2 regions of the Bradyrhizobium sp. USDA 4474 genome follow, and region 2 is predicted to be linked to the other one. Evidence: riboswitches for the same ligand, from Rfam matches in the RefSeq annotation. Region 2 holds a riboswitch; the other holds the start of a gene.
What was found. A riboswitch is a leader RNA that binds a small molecule or an ion and turns the genes downstream of it on or off. The one in region 2 is predicted to bind cobalamin.
Positions count from the first base shown of each region.

Region 1: it holds a riboswitch for cobalamin, as region 2 does, so the genes downstream of both, metE (5-methyltetrahydropteroyltriglutamate--homocysteine S-methyltransferase) here and ACVW16_RS30855 (TonB-dependent receptor domain-containing protein) in region 2, are expected to answer to the same signal.

Region 1 covers NZ_JBSRZJ010000002.1:5,021,629-5,025,786, forward strand. Annotated here, with positions in the region: gene ACVW16_RS25305 (hypothetical protein) at 860-1,114, opposite strand; cobalamin riboswitch at 1,730-1,931, shown strand; gene metE (5-methyltetrahydropteroyltriglutamate--homocysteine S-methyltransferase) at 2,031-4,158, shown strand, end outside.
Region 2 covers NZ_JBSRZJ010000002.1:6,236,088-6,240,245, reverse strand. Annotated here, with positions in the region: gene ACVW16_RS30860 (PepSY domain-containing protein) at 1-169, opposite strand, end outside; gene ACVW16_RS30855 (TonB-dependent receptor domain-containing protein) at 182-2,530, opposite strand; cobalamin riboswitch at 2,647-2,849, opposite strand; gene ACVW16_RS30850 (histidine phosphatase family protein) at 2,923-3,495, shown strand; gene cobT (nicotinate-nucleotide--dimethylbenzimidazole phosphoribosyltransferase) at 3,488-4,158, opposite strand, start outside.

The sequences.
Region 1 (4,158 bases), 1.2 Mb from region 2:
AGCTGTCGCAGTTGCAGGGCGCGGGACCGTTCAATGAGGGGCTCGCCTACTCTTCCTCTTTCTCTTCCTCTGGTTCGGTGCGCTGAAACCAGGACCCAGGAGGGAATTTCGCGATATGCTTGGCAAAGCTGGACTGTGGCTCCCCAATCTTTTACTTCGCTCTTCTCGAAAGTGATGACCCCGTTGTGTGTAAAATAACGTGGTCCTTGGATATTACAGTTTACTAATAGGAGAACGCGCCACAGATCACCTTTCTGGGTCGGCTTGTGATTGGGCTTCGGTAAGTAATCTACCACAGCTTCAACGATAGTGCATCGGCCTTTCCGAAGAACATCGCCGAGCCGACCTTGGGGGGTAGTCACAAAATTGAAGTTCGACAGATCGTGTAGAAAGCGAAGGTTTGCGTTCCTTTCGCCATCTGCGACTTCACTGGCGATCAACGAGAGTGCGAGCGCGTGCCAGCCTAATTCCATCGGCTGCGCGTAGGTTGACGCAAGTTCAATTGTACCATCGAGCCCGACTTTCCAGGTGATAACGTAGTGTTCGTCCGATTTGTTGTGTTGGTGCCTGGTCCACGAAACGAAAACAAAGTCGTCTCCGCCAAGTTCAGCGACGCCCCACATTTGGGGGACGAACTGTGCCACCTTCGAGACATTGGAGATGATTTGTTCTACCGTTTCACCATCTTGCGCCCGCCAAGCCGACTTGAATCTCTCGATAAGGGGGCTGTCGACCGACCGGATACGGCTGCTCGTGGCGGCCGGCCAGGCGAGGCAGATTAGAGATGCACCTAGCCACAGATATAGCAGGGGTCTTGCAAACAGTCTCTTCATAACCTCGGCGTCTCCCATCCAGAGACTTAGGCAGCAGGTGACTTGAACTTGCTCTGAGCGAGAGGCAAGAAGTTAGCGACGACGCGATAAGGCTGTTCGACGCCGTTGCCTATGTCACGCGGCGCTAACTTCCCTGTCAGCGACAGCATTCCAATTGGCTGAGCTGGCATGCCCAGCAGCAGCAGTCTGGGCATGCCGACGGATTGCATTCTTCGTGCCAGGCAATGGGCGAAAATACGCATCGATTTTGTGTGTTCTTGTCGCCTTTCCGACGTGCGCATGTTTCGATGCTTCCATTCGGCGCATCGGCCGCAGCTTGGACCCCCTTGTCCCGCAGTAGAAGAAGCGAGCGCCTCGGATGGAAATCTGATCCCGGCTTGGAGTGCCGCTGCCACCATTGAACGGTGTGCTTCACGATCGCCTTCTTCGTTGACCTACATGCCGGCCAGCGACACGAAGCCGAGTTAGCCGCCGACGTTGAAGTCTGGCTGGCAGGCGATCAATCGGCGCGCCGCGTGTGGTGCCCGAGTGCGCCGAAAAAACCTCCGCTATCGATGCGGATCCTTTAGCAAAGAAGCCGCTGCCCGGTGCAGCTGCTGGGCGAACGCTGAAACGAAGCCGCGTCGAACGCTGCATCTGCTCGAAATGGCGGTAGTCCTCGCCGCGAACGCTGCCTTTGTCCCTGCCATCGCCATAGCGTGCAGAGGCATCCCATGGCAGCTACCGATGCTCACTCGAGACTTTCTGACACGCGATCTCTGACCAGCCAATGTTTCCGGGTGGCGGTTAATCGTTGAGACGCACAGTCATTCGCCGGTCAACGGTCATTCGCTTACCAGATGTCGCAGACTAGCTTGGTACACAATCTGAGAGGTTGACGGGAAAGGTCTCCTACCGATAATCCAGGTCGTCGAGGTTCTCCGGGGCGTGTTCGATCCGGAGCTAAGAGGGAAGCCGGTGCAATGCCGGCGCTGCCCCCGCAACTGTGAGCGGCGAGCCACTGTCCAACGATGTCACTGAAGCCTCCACGGCTTCGGGAAGGCCGGACAGCAGCGACGACCTGCAAGCCAGGAGACCTGCCCCGGCAAAATATTGGTCCACGGGCGGGGTGTCTCGGTGGTGCGCCAAGCAGCTGTCGCATGCGCGACTTCGACTGCCTGCGTCCGCCATGGCCTTGTCCCCAACAGGGGTTAAGCTATGTCTCTTCTCTCTCTTCCCGTTGCTACGCTCGGAACGCCACGCATCGGTCCACGCCGTGAACTGAAATTCGCTCTCGAAAGGTATTGGGCCGGTAGGATAAGCGAACAGCAGTTGCAAGAGGACGCATCCGGCCTGCGCGCAGCGAACTGGGCTCGTCAGAGCTCTATCGGCGTCACTATCATTCCGTCGAATGACTTCTCGCTGTATGATCAAGTGCTCGATACAAGTGTCATGGTTGGCGCGATCCCGGAGATCTACGATTCGAAGGGAGAATCCGTTTCCCTTGCGACGTACTTCGCCATGGCCCGCGGATCGCAATGCGACGACCTCGACCCGAGTGTCGGTCACGGCCTACGAGGATCTGGCGCGCCAGCGCAGGAGATGACCAAGTGGTTCGACACCAATTACCACTACATGGTTCCAGAGTTTCACAAGGGACAGGCGTTCAGGCTGTGCTCTCGCAAACCCATTGAAGAATATGAGGAAGCAAAGGGTCTGGGCTTTCAAACCCGCCCCGTTCTTATCGGACCGGTCACATTCCTAAAGCTCGGCAAGAGTGCCGATAACTCGTTCCAGCCCCTCTCCCTGTTGGATGATCTGATTCCGGTCTATATCGAGGTTCTTCATGAATTGGCCAAACGAGGGGCAAGATGGGTTCAGTTTGACGAGCCCAGCCTGGTCCTTGATCTGGACGAGGCGGCGCGAAAATCCTTGCTACATGCCTATAACCGGTTGGCAAAGGAGGGACCGGCTATCAAAATCTTGGTTGCCAGCTATTTCGGCGCACTAGGCGACAATCTGGATACTGCCTTGAGCCTGCCAGTGTCCGGCCTGCACGTCGATCTGGTTCGATCGCCGGAGTTATTGGAGCAGATCATTGCTGACGGGCGAGCTGATCTCGTCTTGTCGCTCGGTGTCATCGACGGCAGGAATGTATGGAGGTCGAACTTGTCGTCGCTACGCCAGAGGCTAGAGCCCGCGATCGCGAAGCTCGGTAAACACCGTGTACAGCTAGCTCCATCCTGCTCGTTGCTTCACGTACCAGTCGATGCTGAACTAGAGACCGGGCTCACTTCCGACGTCAAGAGCTGGCTCGCCTTCTCGGTTCAGAAGATGCGTGAGCTTGCGATCCTGGCGCGGGCACTCGCTGGCGACCGGAATGTCGGGCAAGCTCTTGCCGAGTCGGAATGCGCTGTGACTGCCCGCCGGAGTTCGCCGAAGATCCATGATGCGAATGTTGCTGCCCGGATGAGGGCGATCGACCAGAAGATGCGCCGGCGAACGAGCCCATTTGCCCGTCGTTCCGAGATTCAAAGGGTGCGCTTCGGACTACCAGCGTTCCCTACGACGACGATCGGATCATTTCCACAGACGGCTGAGGTCCGAGGTGCTCGTGCGGCGCATGCGAAAGGCACGATGAGCGACGAACAATATGACAGGTTTCTTAAGGAGGAGATAGCCCGCGCTGTACGTTGGCAGGAAGACATTGGGCTTGATGTCCTTGTGCACGGCGAATTTGAGCGCAATGACATGGTGCAGTACTTTAGCGAAAAACTCGCAGGCTTCGCATCGACCAGCAATGGATGGGTGCAGTCCTATGGCTCGCGCTGCGTTCGTCCCCCGATCCTGTTTGGCGATGTAGTGCGGCCGAAGCCGATCACCGTAGAATGGTGGCGCTACGCGCAGTCACTAACGAGCAAGCCAATGAAGGCGATGTTGACCGGACCGGTGACAATCCTGAATTGGTCGTTTGTTCGCGATGATCTTCCTAGAAGTGAGGTCTGCCGTCAGCTTGGGCTCGCAATCCGAGACGAAGTCCGCGATCTCGAGGATGCCGGTGCAGCCATGATCCAGATCGACGAACCCGCACTCCGCGAAGGATTGCCATTGCGCCGATCGGAGTGGAACGAATATCTCGATTGGACGGGAGATTGTTTCCGCATCTGCTCGTCCGGCGTTAGCGATCAAACGCAAATCCATACACATATGTGCTACTCGGAGTTTAACGACATCATCGGCGCAATCGCCGCAATGGATGCGGATGTAATATCGATTGAGACGTCGCGCTCTAAAATGGAGCTACTGAACGTATTCACAGAGTACAGGTATCCAAATCAAATTGGAC
Region 2 (4,158 bases):
TGATCGGCCCTGTGCGCTCGACCGGCGCCAGGCCTGCAAACCGCTCCGCTTCCGTCAGCGACGGAAACGGAACGAAGTGCATCACGATCCCGCTCGCGAACCACATCGCGAACAGGAGGCAGAATGCGATCCCGAGCCAGCGGTGCAAGAGCACGATCGCGCCCATCATGCGGTCAGCGCCCTACCATTTGAAAGCCGCGGAGATTTCGTAGGTTCGCGGCGCGCCCAGCAGGACCTGGTCGGGATAGAACGGGTCACCCCAGATCGCATAGCGCCTGTCGGTGAAGTTGCGGACCCGGAAGGCCAGGCGAGCCTGGTCGACGGCAAAGAAGACCGTCTTGGGGACGTCGACGAAGGCGTAGAGATCGCCGACCGTGTAGGCATTCATGGTCACGGCGTTGGCATCGCTGTTGTAGCGGTCGCCGACATGGCGGCCGACGATGCCGAGCTCCACGGGCCACGGCGTCGCGAAGCGCCAGGATGCGCCCGCATTGGCGACGACGCGCGGCACATTCGGCGGCGTGTTGCCGGAGAACGAGCCGCCGGCAAAATCATAATCGGCATAGCGCGCATCGACATAGGCGACGTTGCCCCAGAGACGCAAAGGCTCGATTGGGCGGATCGATCCGGCGAGCTCGACGCCCTTGGACTCCTGCCGCCCCGCGATGTTGAGCGTCATGCCGCCGGCCGCCGCATAGACATTCTTGCGCAGGATGTCGTAGGCCGAGAACGACCACTCCGCCCTGTTGTCCCAAAACACGTGCTTGACACCGGTCTCGTAGGTGCGCGCGGTGGTCAGATCCAGATTCTGGGTCGGCGCGAGCAAGAAGATGTTGTTGGCCGAGATGTCGGCACCGGTGGCGTACTGGCTGAAAAAGGTCAGGCCGGGAACGGCTTCCCAGGTGTAGCCGATGCGACCGGTGACGGGCGCCCAGTCCTTTGTGAACGGGAAGCTCGCCTTCTCCAGGCCGTTGACGTCGGTCGAGTTGCGATCGAGCCCGATATGCTCGACGCGCAGGCCGCCGATGAGCGAGAAGGTCCGCGTCAGCTTCAGCCGGTCCTCGAACGACAGCGCCTCGTTGTCGATCCGCGCTGTCTGCTGCTGCGTCGTGAGTAAGCCGTAGAGGCCGCGGTCGGGATCGACCAGCGAGACAAAATCGTTCGGGAAGTTTGCCGCGCCCGGCCGGACGAAGTCGAGGTAGCTCGACGACAGCGTCGTGACCATGCGGTTGTCGAAACCCGCGATGTTGGCGTCCCAGACCAGATCAGTGATGTTGCCGACGAGGCGCTGGCTGTGCGCGACATAGAAGCGCTCGCGATAGACCTGGTTGTTTGTGGAATTGAACGCCTCGATCTCGTTGTTGAACCAGCTGCGCTCGGCGTCATAGCCGTAGGCTTGGCTCTTCAGCGTCAGGTCGGGCGCCAGCTTCAGCTCGAAACCGCCGCGCAGCCACACTTCCTGCGCAACGTTTCTATTGTCGAGGACATTGTAGTTCGTATTGAAGGTACGGTCATCGATGGTGACGGCCCCAAGGTCGGTTCTGTTGAAATAGCTGCCGGAGACGATGCCGCTCGTCGCGTGCGAACCGCTGAAGGCCGCCGACACCAGCGGCGCGCCCCAATAGGCTTTTGAACGGTCCTCGCGATACTCGATCGCCCCCCAGACCTTGAGGCTGTCGGAGATGCGGTCATTGAGCTGGCCGGAGACGTCGAGTGTCTTGGTATTGGTGTCGTCGGCAAAGCCGTTGAGCGAGGACCGGCTGACGTCGAAACGGTAGTCCAGACCCTGCACGTTGGTGCTACCCCCGGAACCGTAATGCGTACGGAAGGAATTCAAGGAATCGAACGAAAAGTCTGCTTCGTTCTGGATCTGCCCCGTGCGCGGCTGCTTGCTCACGAAATTGATGGCGCCGCCTGCGGCGCCCTCGCCCGACATCAGCGAGGCCGGACCTTTGAGGATTTCCACGGCTTCGAGATTGGCCGTGTCCATGATCCGCGAGGTCATGTTCTGCGGACCGATCTTGATGCCGTTGTAGAGCGTGTTGATCTGGCTGTTGGTGAAGCCGCGCATCGAGAACGCGGACGGCTCGGCCGGATTGTCTCCGGCAGTGACCCCGACCGCGCCTTGCGCGACGTCGGAGACGGTGCGGTAGCCCTGCTCGCGGATGGTCTCGGCGCGGATGACCTCGACGGTTGCCGGCGTCTCGCGCACCGTCAGGCCGAGGCGCGAAGCGCTCTCCGCGACCGCGTTGCTGTTGAGTGGCGTTGGCGCTGCGGAATTCGGCACGACCGGCTTGGACGCGGTCGACGCGGTCGAGGGTCGCCGCACGGCCCTACGGCGCGCGCTCTCTGCACTTTGGCCATTGGGTTTGGCCTGCTTGCGCGATTGCGGCGGCGACACCTCCACGGGCGGCAGGGGCTCGCGGGCCTGCTGCGCCAGGGCAGCCGTCATGTCGATGGTAGCGAAAGATGTGAGAGCGGCGGACGCCAGCAGAAGGCGGCGTGGTCGTACAATACGGATGGAAGACACGGTCCTGGACCTCGGTGTGACGTCAGTGGCACGTCACCGCGAACCAAGGTCCCACCATCAGGCTGTCAGCCTTCCGATGAAGCCGAATGTCTGTACTCCCCGACCGACATCTTCGCGTGTGACCACGGCTGACGGCAGGTCTCCTGGCTCGCGGGTCGTGACCGCTTCGTCGCCTTCCCGGGACCGAGGACCCAGTGGCTTTTCGACGAAGGATTCACCGCTTACAGTTGCGGGGGCAGCTGCGGCATTGGGGGCAACGTCCCCGCACCGCATTCCCTTTTCATCCCCTTTCGGGGAAACCGTCACCGCCATCTAGGATTACGGCGAAGACAGAGTCAATGTGCCGGATGCGGCGATATTGCCGCGGCGGCGAGCTTCCCTGGGAGATCTGCATGGAAGGCGAGACCTTCCTTTGGCTGATACGCCATGCCCGCGTCGACGGTGTCGCGGGGACCATCCATGCGGCCGACGCTCCGGCCGATCTCGACGATCGCGCGCAGCTCGAGGCGCTGCGCCGTCTTCTGCCGCCGAATGCGGCGAGCTATGCCAGCCCGGCGCGCCGCACGGTCGAGACGGCGCGGGCGCTGGGGCTTGAGCCTGAACTGATGCCCGAATTCGGCGAGCAGGATTTTGGCGGCTGGACCGGCCGCCGGCATGACGAGCTCGCAGCCAGCGGGGGCGAAACCTATGCGCAGTTCTGGAGTGATCCGGCACGCCGACGGCCACCAGGTGGAGAGAGTTTTGAGGATCAGGTCGCGCGCGTCCGGCTCGGGCTTGCGCCGATAGGTGCCGGCCCCGCAACGCTCGTCGTGCATTCCGGCACCATCCGCGCCGCCCTCTGCATCGCCCTCGATCTCCCGCCGCAAGCAGCCTTGCGCTTCGTGATCGATCCGCTGTCACTGACCCGGATCGACCGGCTCGCGACCGGATGGCGGGTTGTGTCAGTCAATCGGCAAGTCAGCTAGCTCTGTCCGGCACATTGGCCTGCGCGAACGTCGCCATGTCATTGTGCAGCGCGCAGGCCGAACGCACCAGCGGCAGGGCGATCGCGGCGCCCGACCCCTCGCCGAGCCGGAGATCGAGGCTGATCAGCGGCTGCACGTTCAGCGCGCGCAGCACCAGCCGATGCCCCTGTTCCGCCGACTGGTGTGACGGCAGCAGGAACGGCTGGCACGACGGGTTCAGCCGCACCGCCGCGAGCGCCGCTACCGAGACGATGAACCCGTCGATCAGCACGGGAATTCGCGCTTGCGCGGCCGCGATGATGGCCCCGGATATGGCCGCGATCTCGAAACCGCCCACGGCGCACAGGATTTTTTCGGGCGCCGCGCCGGCCACGCCATGACGCGCGATCGCGGCATCGATCACGCGCGCCTTGTGCACGCGCCCCGCCGCATCGACGCCGGTGCCGTGGCCTGCGATCTCTTCGGCGCTGATGCCGAGCAGGCCTGCGGCGATCGCCGCAGACGTCGTGGTGTTGCCGATACCCATCTCGCCGAAGATCAGGAGATCGGGTTGATTGGCCTTCGCTCGCGTGACTGCGCGCTGACCGGCCTCGAAGGCGAATGCCAGCTCGGCGAGCGTGAGCGCAGGCTCAATGCTGAAATCCCGCGTGCCGTGACGCGGCT